3 regions of the Paenibacillus sp. MMS20-IR301 genome follow, and region 1 is predicted to be linked to each of the others. Evidence: riboswitches for the same ligand, from Rfam matches in the RefSeq annotation. Region 1 holds a riboswitch; each other region holds the start of a gene.
What was found. A riboswitch is a leader RNA that binds a small molecule or an ion and turns the genes downstream of it on or off. The one in region 1 is predicted to bind cyclic di-GMP.
Positions count from the first base shown of each region.

Region 1 (9,906 bases):
GGCTCCCTTGCGGGTTACCCCACCGACTTCGGGTGTTGTAAACTCTCGTGGTGTGACGGGCGGTGTGTACAAGACCCGGGAACGTATTCACCGCGGCATGCTGATCCGCGATTACTAGCAATTCCGACTTCATGCAGGCGAGTTGCAGCCTGCAATCCGAACTGAGACCGGCTTTGCTGGGATTGGCTCCACCTCGCGGCTTCGCTTCCCGTTGTACCGGCCATTGTAGTACGTGTGTAGCCCAGGTCATAAGGGGCATGATGATTTGACGTCATCCCCACCTTCCTCCGGTTTGTCACCGGCAGTCACTCTAGAGTGCCCAGCCTTACCTGCTGGCAACTAAAGTCAAGGGTTGCGCTCGTTGCGGGACTTAACCCAACATCTCACGACACGAGCTGACGACAACCATGCACCACCTGTCTCCAATGCTCCGAAGAGGGGCACTATCTCTAATGCTTTCATTGGGATGTCAAGACCTGGTAAGGTTCTTCGCGTTGCTTCGAATTAAACCACATACTCCACTGCTTGTGCGGGTCCCCGTCAATTCCTTTGAGTTTCAGTCTTGCGACCGTACTCCCCAGGCGGAGTGCTTACTGTGTTAACTTCGGCACCAAGGGTATCGAAACCCCTAACACCTAGCACTCATCGTTTACGGCGTGGACTACCAGGGTATCTAATCCTGTTTGCTCCCCACGCTTTCGCGCCTCAGCGTCAGTTACAGCCCAGAAAGTCGCCTTCGCCACTGGTGTTCCTCCACATATCTACGCATTTCACCGCTACACGTGGAATTCCACTTTCCTCTTCTGTACTCAAGTCACCCAGTTTCCAGTGCGACCCCAGGTTGAGCCCAAGGTTTAAACACCAGACTTAAATGACCGCCTGCGCGCGCTTTACGCCCAATAATTCCGGACAACGCTTGCCCCCTACGTATTACCGCGGCTGCTGGCACGTAGTTAGCCGGGGCTTTCTTCTCAGGTACCGTCACTCCGGTAGCAGTTACTCTACCGGACGTTCTTCCCTGGCAACAGAGCTTTACGATCCGAAAACCTTCATCACTCACGCGGCGTTGCTCCGTCAGGCTTTCGCCCATTGCGGAAGATTCCCTACTGCTGCCTCCCGTAGGAGTCTGGGCCGTGTCTCAGTCCCAGTGTGGCCGTTCACCCTCTCAGGTCGGCTACGCATCGTCGCCTTGGTGAGCCGTTACCTCACCAACTAGCTAATGCGCCGCAGGCCCATCCTCAAGCGGCAGATTGCTCCGCCTTTCATTCTTCTCCCATGAGAAAAAAGAAATTATCCGGTATTAGCTACCGTTTCCGGTAGTTATCCCAGTCTTGAGGGCAGGTTGCCTACGTGTTACTCACCCGTCCGCCGCTAAGCATTTCCCGAAGGAAATACTCCGCTCGACTTGCATGTATTAGGCACGCCGCCAGCGTTCGTCCTGAGCCAGGATCAAACTCTCCAATTTGTATTGAAAAGAGCGATTGCTCATTTTGAAACATCTGACGAGAATTTACATTCTCTGTTTTGGAATCACATAAGTGAATTCCGATACTCACTCGTTGTTCAGTTTTCAAAGATCAAACTCGTTGTCAGCGGCGATTATCTCGTCACCAGCAACTCTTATAATATATCACGTTCGTTCGAGTAAAGCAAGTCTTTTTTTGAAACCACTTTTTTAAGTCATTTCCAAATCAACTTTCCCGCTCCAACAACGCTCATTTATAATAACCTATCTCTCTACTAAAAAGCAACCCTTTAGCAAAATAAAAATAACCCGCTTAATAATTAAGCGGGTTATTCGCGAATAAATCTATCAATTGTATGAGTACAGCTATTCTTAGTAGAACTTAGCTGCAGTATATTTGCTTGCTACTTTAACCAGATCAGAAGTTTTGCTGTTCTTAGCCAGACCTGCATCAACAGTAGTATCAATAATTACCCATTTGCCGTTAAGCAGCACTTCATTCCAAGCGTGGTAGGAAGAAACATAACTTGTGTTCCCCATAACCAGTTTAGTTGGGATACCTTCGCTGCGAAGCATAGTAGCAAACAGGGAAGCGTAATCGTAGCAGATCCCTTTAAGGGTTGCCAGAGTGTTATCGTTATTAGGAATGTAATCAGTAGATACATTAGCAGCCAATGTGTAATCATATTTCACGTTAGCAACAACATAGTCATAGATAGCTTTCACTTTAGCTTCATCTGTAGTCAGACCTTGTGTCAATTGTGCTGCTTTCAGGACTGCCTTATCAGTAGAATTCCATTTAACATTCTGAACAGAGCTCAGGTATACAGCGTTAGTGTCGCTCAGGTTAAGATCTACTGTATCGGAAGAAACTACTTTATATTTGTTACCGGTAGTATTCTCAAGCACGGAAACCTTGTAAGTGCCGTTACCTTGTTGCAACGGGAAAGTCTCACTTGGTTTGGAAGCATACAGGTTGTAAGTGTAGCTAGTGCTGTCTTTAGTAATCATGACTTTGATCTTCTTGTCTTTAGGAACATTATAGGAAACGCCGACAACGCCTTGATCCAATTGTCCGACTTTTAACCAGCTTGTATCTGCCTCAGCCGCTTGGACTGTACCAACCTGCACCGTTGTAACCAATACGAACAATGTAACTAACATCATATAGAACTTTTTCATTGATAAAACCCCTTTCGGTAGCTGGCTGCCATCCTTACGGGAAGGCCCTTTAGCTTTGCGTCCCTACCTTTCGATAGGTTTGCCGTTATCGTATAAGCTTTATCTGCTCTAAATTCTACCAAAAAATCAATAGATTTACATAAAGAACAAACAAAAAAAGCTTCTTCATTCGGTAGCTGGCTGCCATCCTTACGGGAAGGCCCTTTAGCTTTGCGTCCCTACCTTTCGATAGGTTTGCCGTTATCGTGTATTAGCTTTGATAGTTACATCTTACCATATCTATTTCTATTATCAAGACCTAAATTACTAGATTTACATAAAAATTTAATAGTTTTTTTAGGTTTTTGTCTGTTGCTGTCATCAAGGCAGATGAATCAGGTTAATTTGGCATGGATAATCAGCCGGTGCGTCGGGTTCACCAGCGGATCACAAGTAATGAGGGTAAGAATCTTATCCTCTTTATTCCCCTCAAGCACCGATACATCGGTAGGCTCCACGACAGAAACATCATATACTACATATTCGTACTTCTGCCCGCTTGTTGTAATAATGATATCGTCACCAATGCCTACTTCATTTAATCTATTGAACAGCCTTCCCGCTGTTCTTGCTCTATGGGCTGCAATTGCAGCATTGCCAACTGAGCCGATTGCTGCCGTCTCCTTCATGTGCGCAGCAGCATGCTTCATATTGGCCTTGGTCGCACCTTCAAGGACAGGCAGCTTCAGATCAATACTGTCAATCTGGATGATGGCGGTTATTTTTCCGCCGAGTTCAATTTCAGGAGCTGCTGTAGGCGCAGCCTCTTCCTGGGCAGATTCATCTGCCAGCAGCTGGGTAACCTCGGCGTAGGACTCACTCAAATTCGTATCCGGATTAGTATCCGCCGGAGTGATTTCACTATAAGCCTGCTCGGCCTCTTCCAGCAGCTTCTGCTGCTGACGGTCATTGTACCATTCGCTTCCTTTGGGATAGAGCATAACCAGAACCCCGGCAAGTATAATCAAATAGGATAACTTCCGCATGATAATCGCCTCCGTAATAAAGATCTATAATATATTAGCTCAAAACACCCATTTACGGTTGCCAAAAAAATTGATGATTACCGTAACAAACGTAACAAGCACCTTCGCTATAAGAACCTGAATACCAAATGTTTCAGTCAGCAGATGTATCAGCAGCACCGAAATCCCCAGGACGGCCAGATTCAGCACAATAAATTTGACAAGCTGCATCCGGTCAAAGCTGTTTTTGCTGCCCCGGTCCGTGTCACGAAAGGTCACTTTTTTATTCCAGAAAAAGCTGTTGGCTGTACCGGCGCTGTAGGAAATAATCTGTGCAGGGGTGTTCAGCATCCCTAATGCATGCAGCAGCGTAAATACGGCGAAATCAATCAGCGTATTCAGCAGGCCGACGGCGTTGAATTTCAGGAACTGGATAAACCCTGCACTCCAAAGCTTATCTGGCATAATCGCTTTCCTTCCGGGTATCTACGGCTTCCTCATTGTCGTATCCTTTGGTCTCGCGTACGATATAGAGCGGTCTGTCCTTGGATTCATCATAAATCCGCCCGATATATTCACCGATTACTCCCAGCAGCATCAGCACAATCCCGTTAAAGAGCAGATTCACCCCTACTATGGAAGCCCAGCCCGCTACCGTCCAGGAGGTAAAGAGCTTCTGGAATAATACAAAGATCAGATAAAGGAAACTGGAGAAGGACAAGAAGAAACCGATATACGACGCAATCTTGAGCGGTTTATGAGAAAAGGAAGTGATTCCGTCGAGCGCAAAGCGGATCATTTTCTTCAGCGGGTATTTCGTTTCCCCGGCGAAGCGCTCCTCACGCACATATTCCACCATCGTCTGGCGGAACCCGACCCAGCTCACCAGTCCCCGGACGTACCGGTTTTTCTCCTTCAGGCCGCGCAGCACATCACAGACTTTACGGTCAATCAGCCGGAAGTCACCGGTATCCGTAGGGATCTCTACACTGGTCATGCTGCTCAGCAGGCGGTAGAAGATTTTTGCAGTGGCTTTTTTGAAGAAAGTCTCCCCGTGCCGTTTCAGGCGCTTGGCGTAAACAACATCGTAGCCCTCTTTCCACTTCGCAATCATCTGCAGAATGACTTCCGGAGGATCCTGAAGATCCGCATCAATGACTACAACAGCCTGGCCTTCAGCGTAATCCATACCAGCAGTAATCGCCACCTGATGGCCGAAATTACGGGAAAAGTCAATCAGTCTGACATGCTCATCCCTGTTACTGATTCCGCGCATAATCTCAGCTGTACGGTCCCGGCTTCCGTCATTCACGAAAACCAGTTCATAGGAATCGCCACACTCATCCATCACTGCTTTGAGCCGCTCATAGGTATGCTGAATGACCTCCTCCTCATTGAACATGGGGACAATTACACTGTATCTGGCTTTCACCTGGGTTCCTCCTAAATATTTGGTGTAACGATTCCAGTTCCTGGCCGGCTGTTCCTTAGAACAGCCAGGACGGGAACCAGCGTAATACATGTATTATATAATTACTGTTAACCTGCATGCCAGATAACACCGGATAGAATAGGATGAACAGTATGGCTGCACCCGCTATATAACCATACCGCAAGTACTTGGCGTCAAGGAATTTGCTGTCAAGTATCTTGAGAACATATACTACCGCAAGAATCAGGAACGGCACCATGGCAAAATAATGATAAAGGAAGGTCTCCCGAGGTACAAGCATCCACGGAACATACTGCGAGAAGAAAGCGATCCAAATCATGTACAGGTCCTTGTCCCGGCGCTTCACAGTAAGCCATACCGCTGCCAGCATGGCAAAGATTCCCGTCCACCAGATGAGCGGATTCCCCATCGTCACAATACTGCTGGCCTTGCCCTCCGGCAAGCCTTCTCCGCCGCTGAAGAACCATACCGGACGTTTCATGAACGGCCACTCCCACCAGGAGGAAGCGAACGGATGCGTTGCTACAAGCTGGCTGTGATAGTTGTACATATTTTTCTGGGCATCAATCAGCCCCTTTATAGTATAACCCTCCGCCGATGCAGATAGTGCAGGGATGAAGGACAGGCTGTAGATAATTACCGGAATAATAACGAAGAATCCGATGCAGCTGGCCAGCGTAATTACGGTATTCTTCCAGAACGACCTGTCCGCGGTGCGGCAGGCGGCTTTGAGCTCCTGATCGGTCAGCTTGCCTCCGGCCAGCAGCCGCCCCGCTGCCTTATACTCCCTGTACCGCTCAAACAGCACAAGTGCCAGCATGATGGCCAGCCCCGCCCCGCCGTAAAGAACGATCCATTTGGAGGCGACTCCGATTCCGAAAAACAGCCCGGACCAGAACAGCGGAACCAGCGTAGTGCGCAGCGGGGTGCGGTAGAAATTCATGGTGAAATACCGCTGCATGAAATAGAACATCAGCATGATAAAGAATACGCCGTACACATCTATTGTCGATATGCGCGTCTGGGTGAAATGCATGAAGTCCAGCGCGAAAAGTCCGGCGGCAAGCGCAGCATAAGTAGTTCTCCGGAACAGCCGCATCGCCATAATATAGATCAGCGGCAACATGGCGATTCCAAACAAGGTGCCAATGATCCGCCAGCCGAACGGATTAACGCCGAACAGCTCCATACCTGCACCAATCAGCAGCTTCCCGAGCGGCGGGTGGGTATTCTCATAAGGCACTATTCCGTGATAATGTTCATAAGCTGTCCGGGCATGATAGATTTCATCAAAATAAGTACTATTCATGAAATTCGAATTCAGCGGAATGATAGATTGTTCATCAAACAGATTAGCCGGTGTCCCTCTTACAGGCACTGCACCGGCATCCGGTACAACATTCGCAATCGTCAGCGGAGTTTCCGGCGCACCCTGCTGATAGAAGGCTATCTCATGCAGGATGAAGCCCGGAGAAGTGACCGTAAGCTTAACATATCTTGCGGATACGTTGACCGGCTGGCTTTTCCAGATGAAGACATTGCCGACATCCTCACTGACCTCAAACGGGCTGCTCCAATTATCCGGCGTCTGGCTGAATTCAAGCTGAAACTTGCCTGTGCCGACACCGCCGAATACCTTCACCTGCTCCAGCGGATAATCCTGTCCCAGATCCACATAGAAGCTCTCGCCGCTGGCAGACGGCTGCCACACAGTCTGAGGCGACTTGGTATCTCCGAGATGATAAAGCGCAAGTGCTCCGTAAAGAACGGTGATCAAAGCCATCCATATCCAGTCTTTACGCTGCAGTCCCAGCCGGGAACGCTGCTCTTTGGCGGCAAGCGGCCGGATTCCCCCGGCAAGTGCCACATCCGCCTCAAATACTGCCGTCATCGTGACCGGCGGTGCCAGCGGCTTCACCGCTTTGCGGATATATACGTCGTATCCGATATACAGGGTATAGAAGGCCAGAATCAATGTTGTAATTGCTGTAACCAGAACAATTCCGTCCGTTGGCGGATTGCCGCCGGTATTAAGATAGGCCAGCGTATACCCTACATTGATGTATTGTGTCAGGGAAAACCCGAGAAACAGCGTCAGGAAACGCCGGTCTTTACTCTCAATAAAGGCGAACAGCGACAGGAGCAGGACCGGGTACAGGTAGCGCTCATGCATTTTGGTGCCAAATACAAACACAATTGTGATCAATACAATACCAATGAAGAATGATTTGGAGAGATCCTTACGGTCCTTGGTATTAAAGGAGAAATACGCTGCAAGGGCTACTGCCGCAAGAATAAAGATGAAACCCCATATCCGGTAAGGTATGCCGAGCCACGTCAAATCCAGAGCGGACCACATCGGATCTGTTAATGCATACAGGTTAAAGGCATTTACAGTTGAGTAAGGGTACGATGATAAGGTGGCTTTATACAAATTAATCAATCCCGCAAAGCCGCCGTTGTTCCAGAAGAACGGGGCTGCGAGGAAAGCGAAGATCCCCAGTCCGTAGACGGCTCCCAGGGCAAGCTGCTTCCAGGCCCGGTGATGATAGAAGGCAAACAGCAGCACCGGAGTAAAGATCAGCGCCTGCGGTTTAACCAGTGTAGCCAATGCGAAAAAGATTGCTGCACGGATAAAGGTTTTGTCCACAATGCCCGTAATGCTGAGCAGCAGGAAGATTAGGAAAAAGGAATCCGCCTGCCCCCAGGCCGCCGAGTCCATCAGCACTGCCGGGTTAAACAGGAACAGCATCATCAGCCCGATACCGAGGCCGGCACCGATTTTGGGTTTGGCGCCTTTGTAAATCAGCCAGCCGAGCACAAGGTCGGAGATGATTGCCGGCAGCTTGTAGAGAAGCGTCTCCCCGCCTGATCCGCCGGCAAAGCCAAACAGTCCGCGAAGCAAGCCCAGCAGGTAGAGCACATACAAGTATCCGGGCGGATAGTCCGCAAAGTAGCCTTCTTCATAGAACTTGCCCGGACCAAGATCATTCAGCCGCTGACTCCAGGCAATGAATGTATTCATATCATTCTTATAGCCCTGCGCGGTAAGGCCGATCCAGATCCGCAGAAGCAGTGCAGCGCCGAACAGTACATAGAGCCATCTCGTATAGATTGCATTATGCTGGATCAGCAGACGCTCGCTGCGGAAGGCCCTGTTATATAGAAGCGCAAAAAATATACTGAAGACAGCTGATATGAGCAGCAGCTTGGCAGGCGAAACCTTATGAGGCGTTTCCGCCGCCGCGCTGTCCCCGCCTCCACCCGCTTCAGCCGCAGGTGCTCCGCTATCCAGTGAAACTACGCTTGCTCCCGCCGGAAGAGCATCCAGCTGCTCCACGGACAGATCATCGAAATAAGCCTTGCCCTGAATCAGGCTGGCATAACCGCCGAGCGCAGCCCCTATAGTGACCTCTGTCTGCCCGGCACCGGTCTGGCCGATGAACTCAAGATACTGCCAGTTGCCTGTTGTATCCAGAGTGGACGGATATCCCCCTCCGATTCCTACAGGGAAGATATTAGCTCCCATTCCTTCGCCTGCAGTTGTTACCACTTTGACGAATCCGGATATTCTGTAATAGGTGTCCGGTGTCACGGCAACCGTCTGCACCCACTTCAGATGGTTGGCTGCAAAATTCTCGATTACAGCCGCCTTACTTCCGGAATGCACATCCTCCGACTGCACAGACAGGGTACCGGAGGCATCTCCGGCAATCCACATATCCTTGCTCCAGCCAGCAGGCGCTCCGTCCTCTCCTTCTTCAAAGCCAGGATTCTGCAGTAAATTCCCTTCGGCATAAATGTTTGTTACAGGAAGAATAAATAATAAGAGCATTAATAAAGCCGTTACAGCCGCACGCATATTCCTCATCATCGTTCCACCCTCACCTCGTCAATATTAATCCAGCCGTTGCCGCCGGTTATGTAAATTTCCGCCTGCCCGCTCTGATCCAGAGTAACAGCAGGAAGGCTAATCTGCGTATAGTTCTCCCCCGCAGGCAGTTCAGCCTCTGCCAGCACTGCCCCTGCCATGCGGATTCCAAATTTCCCGCCGCTGCCGCCGCTGCTGACCATCACAGACAGCTTATATTCTCCGGGCTCAGCTGCGAACAGCTGTGACACGCTTTTATCTGTTCCCGGATCAAGATAGGCTAGTCCCCTTCCCGCGTAAGGATTATTGGACGCTACACCTGTTCCCGCAGTGAAGCTCCAGCCCGGCGTTCCCTCTTCAAAGCCGCCATTCCGGAAATCCCCAGCAGCAGCAGCCGTTACCTCGGGAGCATTCGGCCCGGCACCTCCGGTCTGATTGCTGTTAGTAACCATCACGCTGTAGCCCGTGAATCTTGTTATTGTATACTCCGCACCCGCCGCCGGGACAGGTGAGTTATTCCCGAAGATATATGCCGCGTCAGCAGGCACAGTGTCCAGGCTGCCAAACTTGTACCTTCCAAAGGAGGTCACCTGCTGGAAAGCATCGCCCGGATTGGCATATAAGACTGAGTCCTGGAAATCCCGCGGACTGATCCTCTCATAGAACAATACAAATATATAAGGCATATTCACTTCATTCGCAATATAGACCTCACCTTGGCTATGATCAGAAGCATACTCCACAGCCTCCCCGAAGGATTCAAAGAAAGCAGGACCGATCCGGTCAGGGAATTCACGGAAGTAGCTGTTCGAGAACAGAATAAACATCAGGGCAAACACCGCAGCAGCCAGCCAGGCCGCCCCTCTTACTTTGCCTGCAAGCCACATAAACCCGGCGCTTACCAGCATAATAAACGGATAGAAGACAATAT
Region 1 covers NZ_CP135275.1:5,091,194-5,101,099, forward strand. Annotated here, with positions in the region: rRNA gene LOS79_RS21705 (16S ribosomal RNA) at 1-1,465, opposite strand, end outside; gene LOS79_RS21710 (transglutaminase-like domain-containing protein) at 1,838-2,647, opposite strand; cyclic di-GMP riboswitch class I at 2,661-2,741, opposite strand; cyclic di-GMP riboswitch class I at 2,816-2,896, opposite strand; gene LOS79_RS21715 (class D sortase) at 3,022-3,672, opposite strand; gene LOS79_RS21720 (GtrA family protein) at 3,712-4,116, opposite strand; gene LOS79_RS21725 (glycosyltransferase family 2 protein) at 4,106-5,083, opposite strand; gene LOS79_RS21730 (glycosyltransferase family 39 protein) at 5,139-8,939, opposite strand; gene LOS79_RS21735 (ArnT family glycosyltransferase) at 8,975-9,906, opposite strand, start outside.

Region 2 (9,906 bases), 3.6 Mb from region 1:
GCTGGTTCAGGTCATACATGACGAATCGCTGCGGATGGGCCGTCTGGTCAAGGACCTGCTCGATCTGGCCCGCATGGAAGCCGGGCATCTTGATATGATGAAGGTTCAGGTGGATGCCGGGGAACTGCTGGAGCGGGTATACCGTAAGTTCGCCGTCAGAGCCAAGGAACGGGAGATTCTGCTTGAACTGAAGAAATCCGGGCCGGAGCTGCTGCTGAAGTCTGCTGATGAAGACAAGCTTGAGCAGGTGCTGACTAATCTGCTGGACAATGCTTTCCGCCATACACCCGCCGGCAAAATGATCTCCATTACAGCCGGCTCCATGATTCTGGAAGGCCGGAGCTACCTGGAGATTGAGATCAGGGATCAGGGTGTAGGCATCACGCCGGAGGATCTGCCCTATATCTTCGAACGTTTCTACAAGGCAGACAAAGCGCGGGTCCGCGGGGAGTCAGGCGGAACCGGGCTGGGTCTTGCGATTGTCAAGAATATCGTCGAATCGCACCACGGCAGCATTCACGCTTCCAGCAAGCCTGGCGAAGGGACCGCCTTTATCCTGCGGCTTCCTGTCGAAAAACAGTAAATCCGGACATTGCATGACAGCGCCTCTGACAGCAGAGGTGCTTTTTGTTGAAACCACCACATAAATCTTGTTCATCGTGGAACATATCTTTTAAGCAAATGCTAGCAGGAGGCTGGACATTATGATTCTTTCATTGGACCAGGGGACGACCAGTTCAAGGGCGATTCTCTTTAACGAGAGCGCAGGAATGATCGCGCAAGGACAATATGAGATTAAACAGTCTTTCCCCCGCCCGGGCTGGGTAGAGCATGACCCGGAGCAGATCTGGGAGAGCCAGCTTGCCGCCGCCAGAGATGCTATCAGCGCCAGCTCAGCCCCGGCTGACAGCATTACAGCAATCGGTATCACCAACCAGCGGGAGACGGCACTGATCTGGGAGAAGGTCACAGGGAAGCCGATCTATCCGGCGATTGTCTGGCAGGACCGCCGGACAGCTCAGCATTGCGAGGAGCTGAAGGCGCAGGGGATGGCCGGAGAGATTGCAGCGAAGACAGGGCTTGTCATCGACGCCTATTTCTCAGCTACGAAGCTGGCGTGGATTCTGGACCATGTACCGGGAGCCAGGGAGCGTGCAGCTAAGGGAGAGCTCATGGCAGGAACCGTTGACAGCTGGCTGATCTGGAAGCTTACAGGCGGCGCTGTGCATGCCACAGACGTTACCAATGCCTCCCGGACGATGCTGTATAATCTGCATGAGCGCAGATGGGATTCCGGACTGCTTGAGACGCTGCGGATTCCGCCGTCCATTCTGCCTGAAGTACGGATGTCGGGCGGTGATTTCGGTACCGCAGACAAGCAGTGGTTCGGTGCAGCTATTCCAATCCGCTCTGTGCTGGGTGATCAGCAGGCGGCGCTATTCGGTCATACCTGTCTTGAAGCGGGCAGTGCCAAGAATACCTACGGGACAGGCTGCTTCATTCTGATGAATACAGGTACAGAGGCTGTATCCTCGAGCCACGGCCTGCTGACGACCGTTGCCTGGGGCATCGGGGATGAACTCTATTATGCGCTTGAAGGCAGTGTATTTGTCGCAGGAGCGGCCGTACAATGGCTGCAGGAAGGGCTGGGTCTGATTGAAGGGCCGGCTGACTCGGAGGAGAAGGCAAGTGAAGTCGGAGACAGTGAGGGCGTAGTGGTCGTACCTGCCTTCACCGGTCTTGGTGCGCCGTACTGGGATATGTATGCCCGCGGGGCTGTGTTCGGGCTGACCCGCGGCACAACTGCCGGACATCTGGTCCGGGCAACGCTGGAGTCACTGGCCTTTCAGTCCCGTGACGTGATCGGAGCTATGGAGAAGGACGCAGGGATGCCGCTCAGCGGCCTCAGAGTGGATGGCGGCGCAGTACGCAACAATCTGCTGATGCAGTTCCAGGCAGACATTCTGGGCAGCGACGTTACACGTACAACCTACGCGGAGACTACTGCACTTGGTGCTGCGCTGCTTGCCGGACTTACATCAGGCATCTGGACCCGGGAGCAGCTGGAGCAGTTCAACAAGGCCGAGAAGGTGTTCTCGCCGCAGATGGGGCAGGAGGAGCGTGAGCACCGTTACCGCGTCTGGCAGGATGCTGTAGCGCGGACGATGGGCTGGGAGAAGCATGAAGGGCAGCACTAGGTTCACTGGGACAGAAGTGTAAAAGCCTGCCGGATAAAAAACGGCCCGCAGCAGTTATCCTGCCAGCGGGCCGTTTGAATTATATATTAGTATTCCATTACAAAGGCAACATTTTGCCAGCCGGCGCCTACAGTCCAGAACAGCACCTTATCACCGCGTTCGAGCTGTCCGGTCGTCACGGCTTTATGCAGTGCGATGAAAGGGCTGCTCGTAGAGGTGTAGCCGAATTCATCGCCGATGTATACTGCAGCATCCGGATCAATTCCGATTTTGCCGGAGACCGCCTGAATGTTCGGTAGCGACAGCTGCGAGAAGCAGGCCGCTTTGATGGATTCAGGGGCAATCCCGTTATTGCTTAGCAGTGTATTGATCGATTCCGAGGCAGCATCCACGCAGATCGAATCATCGAACGGAATAAACTTCACATTGAATTCGCCTGCAGCGACACCGCTGCGTCCGAGATTAGCCAGGCCTTCTGCCGGGAATAAGGAGTTCCCGTAGACACAGGTATCGGTCTGGTAGATCGAATCAATGAAGCCTACAGAATTCTCATCACGCTCCAGGATGACAGCAGCAGCAGCATCCCCGAAGTTGGCGTAGTATACCGGATCATTTTTGTTAGCATGCGGGGCAACATAATCCGAGCCGATGACAAGCGCACGGCGGATCCGCGGATTGCCAAGCATCTGGCGGCTGACCTGCTCCACTGCAGCAGTCATTCCGGCACAGTTGGCGTTGCTGTCGATGCAGATCGTATGCGATGCCCCGTTAATTAAACGATGAATCATGAGTGAGTTTGTAGGAAAAATATATTCAGGAGTTTGGCTTGCATAAGCGATTAAATCAATATCTGCACCGGACAATCCGGTTTTTTCCAGAACATTGCTTGCGGCTTCAAAGGCCATCGTCAGGGAGTTCTCATCTGTGCTGCTGATGCTGTACCGGGTATCACGGCCCAGTGTAGCCAGAAGTCCGCGGATATCAATGCCCTTCTCATCGAAATGCTGAATGAAAAAGTCATTGCTGATCTTAGTGCTTGGATGGTAGATATCAATGTCCTTAATGCGAATCCCAGCCATAGTAGACCTCCTAAAAGTATTATGCATATAAGCTTTCTGATTACACTTCGGCAAAACTCGCTTCGTAAGCTAAAACTTAAGTTATGTTAGTAAGTGATCTCGTACAAACTTAATCATGATAACTGGCGGTAAAGCCCGGAGTTTCAATGATGGAATTTAGGTGTATATAAAAATTACTAGGCTTGTACCGTCGAGATAATGTCCAGGTTTTCCAGTCCTGCTTTGCGGCCCAGACGCGCCAGCTGCATTTTGAGAATCGGGTTGTTCTCCAGGGTCAGGGTGACCTTCTGGAAGCCGTCAGACTTGAACATGATGAAGCAGCCTTCCAGCAGCGGCACAACATCAGGGGCGGTTACGTTAAGCTTTCTGCAGTCGATATCAAGGGCATATTCAGCCGGATTAATCGGGTTAATGGTCTGCTGGTAAGCTTGAATGGATTTCAGGCCATCCTCATTCGAGAAGGTTCCTTCCAGCTCAATATTAATGACTTTCTTTGCACTGTCCGTCTTCAAAATAAATTGTCCCATGTTCATCTCTCCCGTAATTTTGATTGCATGACAACTCAGACCTTATCGGTTAATCATCATGATGGATATCCGGAAACTGCATTCTTACGACTATATTCGACATTTGAATTTAGTTTTTGGGATATTTTGCCTTCATTATAACCGCATGATTCTCGAATATGCAATACAAAAGTCGAATGTTGTAATATCTTGTAAGGGATTAACGGATCTCTTCCAGCGTCTCCAGCAAAACATTGAAAGCCGAAATCACTCTTGGAGCGCCAATAACCGGTACCAGATGCAGCAGAATTCCTTTGATTTGATCAACGGTCATTCCGACGCGAAGTGCCATTACATAATGAACACCAAGCTGTTCAAACTGCCCCATAGTTATTAAAGATGAGATAACGGCGATCTCCTTCCAGTCCGCCCCAATAGTTGTCCGCTGAAAAATATCCCCGTAAGCATTACCCATAATGAACTCGGCAAGCTCAGGGAAATGCTCTTTGATCGGTGCCAGCGCTTTTGCTCCGTATTGTCCTGAAAGATTAGTGAAATGCTCCAAACCGCTGTTCGTGTTCATACTTCATGGCCTCCTGAGAGTAGGGTAGTAGAGTGGGATGCAATCCGGCTTAATTAAGATCAAGTGTCCGGTGAGCCGTAGGAGGCATTTCATCACGGTCGGTTAAAAGCTCAATCACAGCAACACGGTTTAGCGCAATTGCCTCGCGGACTGCTGAAGCAAATTGCTCCTGTGTCTCGCATCGGAAGCCTGCGGCACCAAGCGATTCGGCGAATTTGACAGCATCAAGAGGAACCTCGAACAGTGTTCCATCAATCCGGCCGGTTGTTTTCGCCATACCCTTGAGTGCCATATCCAGCTGCATATTATTGACAACAATGAAAATCACAGGTATTTCCTTGCAAACGGCTGTGTTTATTTCAGTACCAAGCATCATGAAGCAGCCGTCACCCGTAATGCAGAACACGGTTTCTTGCGGAGCGGCTACCTTGGCTCCGATGGCCATGCCGATTGAATTGCCCATGCAGGCAAAATAATCATCGAAAACAAAGCTGCCGGCCTTCTTAACGTTGAACCATTTCACTGCGTTGAAGCCATGGCTGCCGTCATCGACAAATACAGTACTGTCATAAGGGATCAAATCACTCATTGTGCTCATTACTGAGGCGAGAGACAGCTTGGGCAATACGGGAAGCTCCTCATGATACTCATTGGATACTGTAATCTCGCGTCTCTTGACGGACGCCGGATCAATCTGCTGAAGGTACAGCTCCAGATTGTCCCGCATATCGCCGCCAACAGAAATGGTGCGAGAATGGAGGATTTTACCGACAAATGTAGGATCGACATCAAACTGAATCAGCAGCTCAGGATGGTTCTCAGGCTTCAGATTACAGATGGTCATATCGCTTAGCCGTGAGCCAAGGACAATAAAAAGATCGCTGTTGTTCATTAGCTCTTCACCGTGCGGACATCCGCCGACGCCGATAGGCCCGTGATAGAGCGGGTGATCCCAGGCGATGGTGCCTTTGCCGCCGGGAGAGGTGACAACAGGAATGTTGAAGGTTTCGGCCAGCTGGACAAGCTCCTTGTGGGCTCCGGAACGGTTGACGCCTTTACCGGCGATGATCAGAGGTCTGCTGGAGGCATTGATTGCCGAGACGACCCGTTCAAAGTTAGCGTAGTTGACGAGCTTTTCCCGTTCAGGCAGCACGATCCGGCATTCCTCCAGCCGTTCCGTTTGGACATCAAAGGGAATGCAGAGATGGACAGGGCCTTTTTTGTCACCCAGCGCGATGGACAGGGCATGATTGAATATAGTGCTGAAATGATCACCGCGTTCAACCAGCTTGCTGAACAGCGTTGCCGGCCGGAACATCTCTGCCAGATCGGCAAGGTAGGATGTGGAATCCTGACACTGGGGAATCCCCAGCTCTTTAATTGACTGATGGCCGGTGATGAAGAGAACGGGAAGATTGTTAGCCTTGGCATGTGCCGCAGCGGTGAGCAGGTTCGTTCCGCCCGGGCCGGAGGTGCCGAAGGCTACCCCGAGACTGCCTGTTTTGAGCGCGTAACCGCCTGCTTCAAATCCGGAGCTGGATTCATGCCGGCCGGGAATGAATTCAATACCATAATCTACAAGCTTTAGTGCGATAGGACAAATAGATTTGCCGATAATCCCAAAAGAATGTGTTACTCCGAGATTGTGTAATGCCTCGGCCATATAATCTGCAACTGTCTTCAGAACATCCACCCCGCAAGTTGTTATTAGGTATGTAGCAATAGAAAACCTGCACTCGTTAGTAGGAGCACAGGCCTGTTGCACGAATCACAGACCGGACATGAAATCTAAGACGTCCGTAGTGTTTCAGCAACCTGGCTGTCATGGTCCTATAAAGATATAGGACTGTAGATCCATGGCTTTGCGTCATTCCCTTTCGAAGAATTTTGCCTCTTATTCTGTTAGGAGTAATAGAAGAATAATTTTCCTTTACAATATATTCCTCGCTCTCCTTTTGTCAATAAGCGCAGTTTATGGAACTCGAAATTTAGCGAATTTTCAGGGATGAAAGCGGCTTGAAATGATAGTTTTCAAACCATTTGCATTATGTTTTCCGAAAATGTGGATGTGTAATAATATAAATTCAAAAAATCAAATGTATAGTATTATAGAGGTTTTTATATATATATTTAATGAATAGTAAGTAAATAATACAAATTTACTTTTTATGGTTATGCAGAATCTTAACACTTTGTGAATATTACAGTAAATCTTTGCCTCGACATAATAAAAAAGCCGTTTCCGCAGTTTGCAGCTGCGAAAACGGACTCTCTGCGAATCTGTTAAAATTTGAAAATATGAATTGTTTTTTGCAGCTGGAAAACCGATTGGGTCATCTTCTCGGTCTCTTCAGCTACGGACTGCAGTGCATGGATTTGCTCGTTCATCGCTGCGGATACCTCTTCGGTACCTGCTGCCGTCTGCTGGGTGATCGCCGAAATATTCTCAATTGCTCCGGAAATTTTAAGCGCACTTTCGAGCATCAGGTCACTCTCGGCGGAGAAGGAGGCGATCTGCTCAGTTATGTACTGTACGCTGTGAACGATTTGGGAGAAGATATGTGCAGTTTCGGTAATCATCTCATTCTGTACTTGTACTACTTCTTCGTTGATGGCAATATTATCGATCGCCTGCTTGATATCAGCTTCTATGCTGCGGACCAGTCCGAATACCTCTTTGGTGGAGGCAGTGGATTCTTCCGCCAGCTTGCGGACCTCCTGGGCGACAACTGCGAATCCGCGGCCATGTTCGCCTGCACGCGCAGCTTCAATGGAAGCGTTCAATGAGAGCAGGTTCGTCTGCTCAGCAATTTCAGTAATGCTCTTGGCAATCATGGTAATGCCGCGGGCATTCTGCGAAAGGGCTTCGATTGTGTCTGCCACCTTTTGTGTAGCCTGAATATTCTTGCGCATGCCGTCTGCCTGGGTATCAACGGAGATTCGTCCTTGTTCAACCAGTTCAAGCGTATGTACAGAGCGTTTATTCATTTCTTTTGTAGAATTCGTATAATTGGAGACCTTGGTTTCAATATCTTTGATGGACTCGGTCATTTCTGCAATATCTACCGAAATTTCGTTCGCGCCGAGGGCCAGTTCATTGGAAGAGGAGGCTACCTGGGCCATTACGATCTTCAGGTTCTGGTTCTTATCCTCTATCCCGCGGCTGGCATCCATAACCTGACGGGTGAGCTGTGAAGCATCAGTCAGAATCTTCTTCAGCTTGTCGATCATTGTGTTGAAGGAACGGCTGATATCGCCCATGGAGCCACTCTCGTCCGCCCGGCTGGTGAAGTCGCCTTTGGCAATCGTATGCGTTACATTGGAGATATCCTCAAATGAAGATGTAAGCGTTCTCTCAATGAAGCGCGCGAGCGGGAAGGTTAGGGCAGCGAGTACCGCAATCAGAATAAGGCCAATCACAACCTTGCCCATAATGATCAGCGTAATCAGCACGGGGACAGCGAATAAAGCGGCAACCAGGTAACATCCGGCAATAATTCTTTGTTTTAACGGCAGCTTGTTCATCCAGTCCATAAAGTATAGTTCCCCCTAAAAATGATAATTGTGTATTGTCATATTATAGGGGATTAGAGCGCGATCGGTCTATTGTAAGAACTGACATAAAACTTCTTTTTGCATTCGCTAAAAAGAGTGCGGTTGCGTATTGTTTTCGTACAGCAAAAGAGCTTCACGTAAACTGCACTCTACGCTGCCGGCCAGCTCCGCCGGAGAAGCTACAATAATACCCGGACTTAACGACAGGATGATCCGGCAGGCTGACTCCGGCGTATTGAATTCAGCTTGCACAACTATCCAGCCGGGGCGGGCATCCGGGGTCTGCTGCAGGATATTAACGTAACGCTCCTTCTGCAGGGCGTTCATGGCATTCTCCTTCACAAGCAGCTCTGCCGGATAGCGCGGGAGGGAGGATTTGAATGCCGTGGTTGAAGCCTCCCAATAGTCTGCCAGGTTGAAATTTGCCGGTCTGCGAAAAGTTTCTTCCATGACTTCGGCACTATTAATCCGTGAAATACGATAGGTCCGCATGCCTTCTCCGGTCTCTGCGGCGACATACCACACTCCGCGTTTGACGACCAGCCCGAGCGGGCAGATCAGCCGCTCTGCGTACTCTTCTCCGCGCAAATAACCGATGCGCACTTTATGCTCCTCCCATACGGCTTCCTGCAGTGCCGTAAGACAGGGATAGGTTTCTCCGGACGGATGCCAGCCTGCACCGTCAATATGAATCCGCTCGTTTAGAACACTCAGCGGTGAAGCCGGCAGTCTGGCAGAGGCAGCCTGCAGCTTGCGGCTTGCGGAAGAGAACTCGGACTGGATTCCCAGCGCCTGGAGAATTGCAGGATCGGCCGGCAGGAGCAGTGCTGAGATCTCTTTGGGGGTCATTCCGGTCAGCGAGGTCCTGTAACCCTCGGCAAGCATCCAGCCTCCCTCGCGGCCGCGTTCGGCCAGCACAGGGATACCGGCGATGCCGAGCGCCTCCATGTCCCGGAAGATCGTCCTTTCCGAGACCTCGAGCGTCTCGGCGAGCTCCCTTGAGCTGATTTTACCGCGGTTTTGCAGCAGCAGCAGAATGGACAATAAACGGTCTGCCCGCATAATAAGCCTCCTTATATGAAGAGATGGAATCACAACAATGAATATAACCAGTATAAGTCTTATATATGTCAGGAGCTGTCATATATAAGGCTTATATTAATAAAGAGAACGGATTGGTGCAACATAGCTGATAGAATATGCAGCATTAGCTGAGAGGAGAGGTTATTATGACAACGTTAAACGGGAAGATAGCACTAGTAACAGGCGGGAGCAGGGGGGCGGGAAAGGGGATCGCGCTAGAGCTGGCTAAAGCAGGTGCCTATGTATATGTTACGGGAAGAAATGCCGGATCTCTGCAAGATAGAGGACCAAGGACGCTTGAAGGTGTACTGGATGAAATTCATGAGGCCGGTGGTGCAGGCGCCGTTATCCGCTGTGATCATACGAATGACGGGGAGACAGAGGCGGTAATCCGGCAGATTGCCGCAGAGAAGGGGCGCTTAGATATTCTGGTCAATAATGTATGGGGCGGCAATAGCCTTCCGATTGAGATAAAGCCGATGTGGGAGCTTCCGGCTGCCCATTGGGACAATATGTTTGATGCCGGAGTCCGGGCGCAGCTCATGACTAACTATTATGCCGTTCCGCTGATGCGCAGCGGGGGCTCCGGTGCAGGGAAGCTGATCATTCATACCACCTTCTGGGATGATTATAAATACGTAGGGAATTTCTATTATGATTTGTCTAAAAATGCGCTTGTACGCATGGCCTTCGGCCTTGCGGCTGAACTGGCGGAAGACGGCATCGCTGTAATTCCGCTATCACCCGGGTGGATGCGGACAGAGCTGGTGCTGGACAGCCTGAAGACAGATGAGGCACACTGGCGGGAGGTCGAAGAGCTGCAGGCCAGCGAATCTACAGCATATATCGGCCGCGCAGCCGTAGCACTGGCTGCTGATCCCGGGGTGCTGAAGCTGTCAGGC
Region 2 covers NZ_CP135275.1:967,729-977,634, forward strand. Annotated here, with positions in the region: gene LOS79_RS04055 (HAMP domain-containing sensor histidine kinase) at 1-583, shown strand, start outside; gene glpK (glycerol kinase GlpK) at 705-2,198, shown strand; gene LOS79_RS04065 (3-oxoacyl-[acyl-carrier-protein] synthase III C-terminal domain-containing protein) at 2,285-3,277, opposite strand; gene LOS79_RS04070 (hypothetical protein) at 3,454-3,804, opposite strand; gene LOS79_RS04075 (carboxymuconolactone decarboxylase family protein) at 4,004-4,366, opposite strand; gene LOS79_RS04080 (thiamine pyrophosphate-binding protein) at 4,416-6,029, opposite strand; cyclic di-GMP riboswitch class I at 6,173-6,268, opposite strand; gene LOS79_RS04085 (methyl-accepting chemotaxis protein) at 6,650-7,900, opposite strand; gene LOS79_RS04090 (helix-turn-helix transcriptional regulator) at 8,009-8,983, opposite strand; gene LOS79_RS04095 (SDR family NAD(P)-dependent oxidoreductase) at 9,151-9,906, shown strand, end outside.
Region 2: another riboswitch for cyclic di-GMP. It lies ahead of LOS79_RS04080 (thiamine pyrophosphate-binding protein); the one in region 1 lies ahead of LOS79_RS21710 (transglutaminase-like domain-containing protein).

Region 3 (9,906 bases), 300 kb from region 1:
AAGCTCCGCGAGCACATCACCCTGGCCGACAGTGTCGCCCTCTTTCACCAGCCATTTGTAGATGGTTCCCTCGGAAATGGATTCGCCCAGATCGGGTACTTTAATTTCGGACACAGGCCGTTACCTCCCCAAATATAGTGAATTACGTTATTATGAGTCCGCCTCCTGCGTTCAGGAGGACGGTACAGGTGCTTGTATAGGGGCATTTAACTTCAGGGCTTCCCTAACGATGCGCCGCTGCTCGAAGCTGTGTACATCCGCATAGCCGCTGGCCGGGCTGGAGCGCTCCGGACGGCCGATGTACTGGACCGCCTGCTGCGGGGCGATAGCCCGCAGGCGGGGTTCGGCATAGCTCCAGCCGCCCATATTCTTCGGTTCCTCCTGCACCCAGACGATCTCCTCCAGGGAGCCGAAGCTGCTGAGATAGGTGCCAAGCTCACGTTCCGGGAACGGATACAGCTGCTCCAGGCGGAGAATATGGAGCCAGGAGAAGTCCTGGCCGCGCGCTCCCTCAAGCTCAGCCTGCAGGTCGATAGCGACCTTGCCGCTGCACACGACGAGGCGCTTGACCTCGCCGGGATTCTTGCCAAGCAGCGGCTCGGGCAGCACCGGCTGGAAGGTGCCGGAGGCGAGGTCTGCTCCGGCTGAGGTGCTGCGCGGATTGCGGATCAGACTCTTCGGTGCCATGATAACCAGCGGCCGGGCATCCCCCTGGCCGCACAGGGCAGCCTGGCGGCGCAGCAGGTGGAAATACTGGGCGGCGGAGGTCAGGTTCGCGACAGTCCAGTTCTCCTCTGCAGACAGCTGCAGAAAACGCTCCAGCCTGCCGCTCGAGTGCTCCGGCCCCTGGCCTTCATAGCCATGAGGGAGCAGGATGGTAAGATTGCTGCGCTGTGTCCATTTGGCCCGGCCGGCGGCGATGAACTGGTCTATAATGACCTGGGCGGCATTGGCGAAATCGCCGTACTGCGCTTCCCAGAGCACGAAGGTCTCCGGTGCAAAAACATTATAGCCATATTCATAGCCGAGTACAGAGGCTTCCGACAGCGGGCTGTTGTAGACGCCGAAGGAGGCGCGGGAATTCGTCAGCTGATGCAGCGGAGAGAAAAGTTCACCGCTCTCACTGTCATGGAGGACCAGATGCCGGTGGGCAAAGGTGCCGCGCTGTGAATCCTGGCCGCTGAGCCGGATCGGAGTGCCGTCCTTCAGGATGGTGGCGAAGGCCAGCGTTTCGGCGAGCGCCCAGTCGACCCGTTCACCGTCATTCAGGGAATCCTTGCGGCGCTTCAGAATCCGCTCCAGCTTCGGATAGACTGTGAAGCCATCCGGAACGCTAAGCAGCTCACGGTTGATCTCCTGCAGACTGGACAGCGGAACTGCTGTCATGCGCTGAGGCGGAGAAGATGTGTCCAGGGCTACGGAGGCTTTGGATTCCGCGCTCTTCTGTTTGCCTTCCTTCATCTGGTCGAAGGCCTGCTGCAGCACCTGATCGGCATCCGTAATCATCCGCTGCACATCCTCCGCGGTAACCACCTTCTCGCGCTGCAGCCGTTCAGCGTATACCCGGTAGACTGTAGGATGACTGCGGACCTTGCTGTAGACCAGCGGCTGGGTAGTATCCGGATCATCCATTTCGTTATGGCCGTGGCGGCGGTAGCCGATCAGATCAATCAGGAAATCCTTCTTGAACTGGTGGCGGTAAGCACTGGCCAGCCGGACGGCAGCAATGCAGGCTTCCGGATCATCTGCATTAACATGCACCACCGGAATCTCATAGCCTTTGGCAAGGTCACTGGCATAGTGGGTGGAGCGGGAATCTTCACTTTCCGTAGTGAAGCCGATCCGGTTATTGACGATAATATGCACAGTACCGCCGTTTTGATAACCTTGCAGTTTGCCGATATTAAGAGTTTCAGCAACAATACCTTCGCCCGGAAAAGCGGCGTCGCCGTGCATCAGTACAGCCATCGCCTTATTCGTATTCAGCTTAGGCAAGCCCGGAGCACTGCGTTCCTCCTGTGCTGCGCGTGTGAAGCCTTCTACTACAGGATTAACGAACTCCAGATGGCTCGGGTTGTTGGCGAGCGTAATCCGGGTGCGCACGGTTTCGCCCTCACGGACAGCCCGGTCAGCTCCCAGATGGTATTTCACATCGCCGGTCCAGCCATAGTTAATCCCCATGGAGCCTTCGGACGGGAACAGCTCCTTGTTCGGCGAGTGGTGGAATTCCGAGAAAATAATATCATAAGGTTTGCCCAGAATATGGGCAAGCACGTTTAGTCTTCCGCGGTGAGCCATCCCCATAAGAATATGTTCAGCGCCGTCATGGGCGGCAGCCCGTACAATCTCATCCAGCATAGGGACAAGGGCATCATTGCCTTCCAGGCTGAAGCGCTTCTGGCCGACGAATGTCTTATGCAGGAAGGTCTCGAACTGCTCTACCTGAATCAGCCGCTTCAGCAGCTCCTTGCGTTCTGCATTGTTCAAGGGAGCCGGTGAGGTGGTCGATTCAGCCTGGCTGTTAAGCCAGCGCAGCTCACGTTCATCATGCACATGCCCGAACTCATAGGCAATAGTCTGCGTGTATGCCTGGCGCATCCGGTGAACGGCATCCATGGCAGTATGCACGCCCTCCGGGGCATTCTCCCAGATCAGCGATGCGGGCAGGGCATTCAGGTCTTCGCGGGTGAGCTCGTAAGTCTCAATCTCCAGCCATTTCGCCATCGGGTTGCTGCTCCGCTCCAGCGGATCAATATCCGCAGCCATATGACCGTAGATCCGGATGTTGGCCATCAGCTTGGAGGCCTTTACGGCCTTTCTGAGCCACTCGGTATCCCCGGAAATTGCCGGTGGAGGCGTCTTGTCGGTCTCAGGGGCGAGCGGAGGCGGACCGGATACAGTGAACAGATCACGGTAGTGAGGCTCGACGGAAGCCGGGTTGTGGACGAATTGCTCATATTTCTCCTGGATGTAGCCCAGGTTGGGGCCGTAGTATTTGCTCCAGACGGAATGGGTATAGGGCTCTTTGATGGCCATGAATAGGTCCTCCTAACGGATAAACTCCACACGCGGCATACAAGTGTGCCACCAGGCGGAGCTGCAATGTTTGCGGTTTCATTCTCACCATTATTGTGCTACTTTCCGGCAGGGTAATCAATTCATACTTTCGGGCAATCCGTTCGCAAAACGGTATGATTCAACATGAGATTCATACGGAACAATCATAAATCTTATAGGCAAGGCCGGAGTAAAGAAAAATGCTATATAGATTGTACTAAAATACTTTAGAAAACCTGAATTACAGAATGTTCACCATAAACAGCGGTAATCAGCAAAAAATTTGGAAATAACGGCGGCCGGAAGTCCAAAACTCATCTTTAAGCGGAAAATCATGTACAATGAGCTGCCGCGCGCAGGTAAATGGGTTGAATGTACCCACCATTAAAAAATGCAGCCAGCCACGCAACGGTTGTTCAAGGGACCAGCTTAGCGTTACGGACATGAGAGACGTTAAGCCTGCAGAAAGCTACCTGAGTGCCGGACCTTAAGGACATCAGCGCCGTTATTTCACCGGAAAAGTGGATTTTGCCTATGAAAAGCGGCGGATAAGGGCCGTCATGTCCGTAAGCCCGCCCCAATGGCCTTTTTCGAGCGAACAAAGGCTGTGGTGTCCGTATGCGTCAGATTGGGAGTGTATTTGAACCAGACAGAGGGGATTGACCCTCTATAACTTGCTCCAACACCACGCTTGGCTTCCTTAGTGGGAGCGAAGGCCAGCAATCGTGTACAATAAGCTGTCGCGCGGATAGAAGGTGAATACAATAGAATGAATTTCGGCCGTTCAGCAAGAAGCTCTTTGGGCATTCCTGTATCCTAAATCAACAGGTAGCTTTCCAGTTCAAACTATAAAAAATAAAAATAAAATTTTTAAGAATTTTTGTAGTTGCAAAACATAAAATTGGGTAATTACTCTTATATTGTGTCACGGAAGCGAAGTCTATAATAACTATATTTAAACGGAATGAGGGCGCTTGAAATAAAAATGGGAATATTTATACAAGCTGTAGGCAATTTCAGCTAAGGTTCTTCACAACTTAACATAAAAAAATTCCAGATATCGACACACTTTTCGTTAAAGTTCTTGTATAATGTTATTGCGGAGAACGGTTTCATTGATTTTATCCAGATCCTTTCAAAACAAAGGGTCCAGTAAAGGGTAAACCTGCTGAAAGGCAGGGGCACAAAGTCTCGGATCTAAAGTAGAAATACTATGATGGCCGGACTGCCTGGGGACGAGAAAAATTCTAGGAGGAGATTTCTTGGATCAGTCCAACCAGGGGAATGATGAGCTTCAGGCAGTTGATCTGGATTTAGAATGGGTATATCTGCTCATGGCTGCTAAGCGGGCCGGTATCCAGGCGGATGAGATCCGCCGTTTTTTTAATGAGAAGGCACTTCAGGCGATGTAGGATAACCAGTCTTGCAGGGATACATACAGAAAAGGGCACAGCGATTAGAACGCTGTGCCCTTTTCTGTATTCCCGGGCAGGGGCATAACCGGGTGCAGCGGACCGCGCCTGGCTTTACCGGATCATTCTGTTCAATTATCCTTCTGGTCCAGCCGCCATTTCTGGTAATCAAGAAATTCCTTAAATTCACGCTTGCTTATACCGGAAGCCATAGCCTCCTGAACCAGGCTGAACCATTCTCCGTCCAGAGCCGGTTCTTCGGTCTCAGCGAGTCCGCCATACAGCAAAACATGAATGGATACCTGAAGCGCGTCAGCAATCTTTTCGATAAATTGAATGGAGGGGTTGGATTGAATATTCCGTTCCACATTGCTTAAGTATGATTTCGCCACGTCAGCCTTGTCCGCCAGTTCGGATAGAGAATAACCCTTCTCCTGACGAAGCCTATGGATGCGGCTTCCCATATTATCTGACATGATTACAACGCCCTCCGTACTTTTTGACACTAGTATAACAAAAATTCGCAAAACCGACAAAAATCATGCGGGCGGGAGAAAAAGCAGTATACCTTGACCGTTGCCGGCTTCAGATATACTGCTTTTAGACAACGCATCAGTTCTTAGTAGGCTTTCTTAGCACCTTGTTTAGCTTCGAAATCCCAGATCAGTTTGATTTTATCTTTCTGGAAATAGTTCTGTGCTTCGCCGGAATCCACGAATTCAAACTGTACTGTGAAGCTGTCCTCCGTACCGGCTTTGATGCCGTCAGCTTCAGTGAAGAGCTGCTCAATGAAAGTTCCGGTGTTATCTACAAGATCCGGGGTGATATTCTTCAGATCAGCGAGTGTAGTCTCATAGACCACTGTCGGTGAAGTGAGGGTCGCTTTGTCTTTATTCACGAGGAATTTCACTTTAATGAACTTATTCAGGTCAACGCCATTGTTGTCGCCGAGCGTATCGGTTACCTCTGAAGTCGTTTTGAGCTTGATTGAACCGATATCAAGGGTGCCGGAGTTTTTCAGTTTGAAGTTCTTAGTTACAGTATCGCCCGGCTTCAGGTTGGAAATATCAACGATGACAGAAGGATCCGAAGTCAGATCGAGTGTACCTGCTGCGAAAGTTGCTGTGCTCTGTGCAGTGTCGCTGAAGTAAGCGAAGGTTCCTCCGCCGATTAAAGACAAACCAAGTGCAGCCGATGCAACGCCAAGACCCAAAGTTTTCTTGATACCCATTAATAATTCCTCCTCTAATTGTTTGAGATTAGTTGTAGGCAGCGCCTATATATTTGTATCTTCCGGTTCGTAAACGGAAGGTAACAACAATTATTGCGGTGTTTCGGGTGCGGAAGGAGCGGATAGTGCCGCGTTTTTCTTTTCAAGTGCACTCAGCGCTTTCCACGAACTGTAGAGTGCATAGAACAGCAGCATCAGGCCCGGCACAATCATAAGGATTATACTGCCGGCTTTGGAGACGGCGAAGTTCATGGCATACCCGACATACGGGATAGTGGTTCCGGTGTACTGTGCGACAACATTGGCCGAGCTGACAGGATTCATGTCAGGAGCATCATTGTTATCACCTTTTGTGCGGTATAGAGCCTCACCGGTTGCAGAATTAAGTGTGGCTTCAACGATCCGGTGGGTAATCAGAATATTGTCCTCGCTTCTGAAGGTGATGACATCCCCCTTCTGGAACCGGTTCATATCTCCGCCAGGCTTCAGGGCTACAATCGAACCGGTCTGGATGCCTGGCTCCATGGAGCCGGAGAGCACGGTTTTGATTTCATACCCGAAGAAGGAAGGCTCACCGCCGGAGCTCTTGGATACGACTACGGCTGCTACCAGCAGGATGAAGATCAGGAGCATAGCTGTAGAGAGCAGGTTACTAATCCATTTTCTAATCTTCATGTTAATCTCCGCCTTTGTCTTGTTGGGAGTTAGAGAGATCTGGTGCAGGTTCTGGCTCAGGTACAGGGCTTGCCGTGGCTTGCGGTTCCTGTGCCGTGGCTTCAGTTAATTCAGGTGCCGGTGTTGCGGCAGGTTCTGGCTGCCCGCTTCCGGCCGGATCCGGGAGGTCTGTGACTTCGCCCGGTTTGTCTGCGGAAGTGTCTTCTGGTTTAGTCCCGTCCTCAGGCTTGGCAGCAGCCTTCTCCTCGGCCTCCGCCTTTTCTTTGGCCTCCGCCGCCTTCTGCTTCTCCAGAGCCTGCTTCGCTTCTTCATCTTTCTTCGCCTGTTCCGCGAGACGCGCCTGCTCCTCCTCTTCCAGGCGTACGCTGCGGGTCTCGCTGATCAGCTGCTGCTGGCTGCCGATTTCCGCTATGCTGGAAGCCGCACTGTCTTTCAGGCTAAGCAGTGAGGAATTAAGACTGTTGTAAGTGGAGAGCAGAGTGCCTGATATATTATCCTCCGGCAGAGTGGCCGTGACCGGGAAGATGAACCGCTGTGAAACCGCCTCCTGGCTGAAACCAAGGGGACCATAGACCAAGTCGCTGACGGTCAGGGAATAAGCTGTATCCGGATCATGCAGTGACTGCAGGTACTGGATAATTCCGTTTAATGAAGCGGTCAATGTTTCTGACAGCACGTCGCTCTGCGAGAGGCTGCTCTGGAATTCGCTGAAGAACTGATCATCAGTAATTTCAAGACAATAAGGATCAAGGTTGTTCATATATCCTCCGATTACCGCGAGTCCTGCGGCTGCAGCGTTTATTTCTGCGGTTAGCTCATTCCAGGTTTGCTGGTTAGCATTCAATTGGATATCTGCTTGCTTCAGACCGGAATTAAGCTCTGATAACTGTTCTGAGAGATGTTGTTCGGCAGCGTCCAGCTCAGTCAGCGACATGCTCTCTATGGATGATATTCCCTGATAGCTTTGCGGGAAGCTGTAGTCCTTAAGGGATGCAGCTAACAGAACTGCGGCAGTAACATGGCCTTTGAACTGAATAAGCTGTTCTTTGAACGTCTCGGGAAATACTGCACAGAAGCTGATCTCACTCTCCAATTGGGCTGCATCGGTAAAGCCGCCGTAGGTATTGCCGATCTGCTGTGAAGTACACAGGAAGAGCAGAGAGATTACCACGCCTGACTGCAGGGAACGCAATCCTATTTTGGAGCCCGTGTTTACCCTTTTTTTAGATCTGGGTTTCAGAGGAAGTCCTCCCCTCAAAAATCTGTTTATCTGTTCGTTATTATCGTTCTTTATTAAGAACGTTTCGGTAATGAAATCATAACTGTATTGTTTCAAAAAGAAAACCGTCATTTACTTCTGTATTTCCTTTATAACGAACGAAAATCATTGTTTTTCTTGATTTATCTCTATTTATCACTGTATATCTAAATATGTTCTTAATAAAGAACGAATGAATATGTCGTTTTTGCAAAAAAATAACCGGCTGCGCCTGGCGCATACCGGTTATTCAGGGTTTATATTTAAATGTTAATTTCCGGGGGACAATCTGTCATTCATCAGCTAAGGATAATGAGAGCAGTTTCCCTAAGGGAGCTTCTCCCCGCGCGAGCTGACATACAGCTCGTACCATTCCTTGCGCGTAAGCTGAATGCTCTCCGCGCCTGCACAGGCCTTGATGCGCAGCGGATTAACCGTGCCGATGACCGGCTGAATTGCTGCAGGATAAGTCATCAGCCAGGCCAGTACGATCGCTTCGGGGGTTGTGTTCTTCTCCTCAGCGAGCGCACGGACTCTGGCTGCGGTGTTCACTACACTTTCAGGCTGCCCCTCCAGCGGGCGGCCGCTGAACAGACCCTGGGCCAGCGGCCCCCAGGCCTGGAGCTGGATGTTCTCTTCGCGGCAGTATTCTATCGTGCCCTCGGGGAAGGTGATATCCTTCCACTGTTCACGGTTCACGCTGAGTGCGGCGTCGACCCAACTGATTTTGGCCAGGCTCATATGCAGCTGATTCACGATGAACGGCTCGTCACAGTAGGCCTGCAGCAGCTTGATCTGGGCGGCGCTCATGTTGGAGACGCCGAAGTGGCGCACCTTGCCGGCGGCCTTAAGCTGATGCAGTGCTTCAGCAACCTCTTCGGGATCCATAAGCGGGTCCGGGCGGTGGAGCAGCAGAATATCGATATAATCTGTGCCCAGCCGCGAGAGCGTTCCGTCTACACTGCCCAGAATATGCTCCTTCGAGAAATCAAACATATTGGTGATATCCCCGGGCTCCATTAGCCTGATTCCGCATTTCGACTGCAGAATAACTTCATCGCGCAGGCCCGGACGCTCCTTGAAAATCTGCCCGAATACCTTCTCCGCCTTGCCGCGGGTATAAATATCCGCATGATCAAAGAAGTTAATTCCGATCGACAGCGCTGCTTCAAGGGCCTCATGACCCTGTTTAATTTGACCAGCCGTAACCGGCTCATGGTCCCATTCTCCGCCGAGTCCCATGCAACCTAGAGCAATGCGGCTGGCAGGAATGCCGCGTTTGTTTAGCGGTAACGCTTTCAGCAATTGTATCCCTCCATACCTGTTGAATTAATGACTGCGAGAATATTGTACACCTTCAGGAACTGGTATGGTATTCCGCAGTACAAATAGAGGATTGTCCCGGGCCGCAGGCAGCGGCAGGGAACAATCCTCTTGTGCAGATGATGCTATAAATCAATCGGTCTGCCGGTATCACTCAGCCTGCGGTCAACCACATCCTGATGCAGACGCTTCAGCCATTTCAGCTCAGTCAGACTGTGCTCATATCGGCCGTACATCAGATGCAGCGCTGAGCGGGGGACCACCGTAATATGCTCCTCATATACCTGGTAAGCGTAGTTCACCTGGTGTTCTGTCTCCCGGATCCGTTCCTCCAGCAGCCGCTCAACCTTCTCCTGATCAATATAACGCGAGAGGGCCAAGGCCATGTAGAGCGGATGATAGAGCTGACCACTGGTCTTGATCTGCTGCAGAATTAGCTGCTCCATGAGTTCTCTGCCTTTATCAGTGATCCGGTAGATTGTCTTATCGGGGCGGTCAGGGCTGCGGATAATCTCGACGGCTTCAATATGTCCGCCTTCGGCCAGCTTATCCACAGCATAATACAGGGAGCCCATCTGCAGCTTGATGAACTGATCCATTGTGCGTTCCTTCATGACTAGTGTGATTTCATAAGGGTGCATATCCCGTTCCAGGAGCAAGCCCAGAATCAGCAGCTTCATGGACATGTCCGCTTACCGCTGGCCTGAAGCCGGCTGCGATTCCTTCGGCTGAACGAGCAGGCGGTCCTTCGGCATCACCAGAACAAACACAACTGCAAGCGCCGCAGGCACAATTGCCCACATGAACGTATGCGTAATTGAAGCGGATAACGAATGTGTAATCTTCTCCAGCACCGGCGCCGGAATTTGTGCCCGGGCTTCAGGAGTCAGCGCAGCACGCGGATCGCCGAAGGAGGAAGCCTGGCCGCTGTTGCCGAAGGCTGCACCAAG
Region 3 covers NZ_CP135275.1:5,391,318-5,401,223, reverse strand. Annotated here, with positions in the region: gene odhB (2-oxoglutarate dehydrogenase complex dihydrolipoyllysine-residue succinyltransferase) at 1-114, opposite strand, end outside; gene LOS79_RS23030 (2-oxoglutarate dehydrogenase E1 component) at 172-3,036, opposite strand; cyclic di-GMP riboswitch class I at 4,206-4,290, shown strand; gene LOS79_RS23025 (anti-repressor SinI family protein) at 4,320-4,469, shown strand; gene LOS79_RS23020 (helix-turn-helix domain-containing protein) at 4,601-4,945, opposite strand; gene LOS79_RS23015 (TasA family protein) at 5,089-5,700, opposite strand; gene sipW (signal peptidase I SipW) at 5,791-6,375, opposite strand; gene LOS79_RS23005 (hypothetical protein) at 6,377-7,567, opposite strand; gene LOS79_RS23000 (aldo/keto reductase) at 7,961-8,938, opposite strand; gene LOS79_RS22995 (PadR family transcriptional regulator) at 9,082-9,642, opposite strand; gene LOS79_RS22990 (MDR family MFS transporter) at 9,649-9,906, opposite strand, start outside.
Region 3: another riboswitch for cyclic di-GMP. It lies ahead of LOS79_RS23025 (anti-repressor SinI family protein); the one in region 1 lies ahead of LOS79_RS21710 (transglutaminase-like domain-containing protein).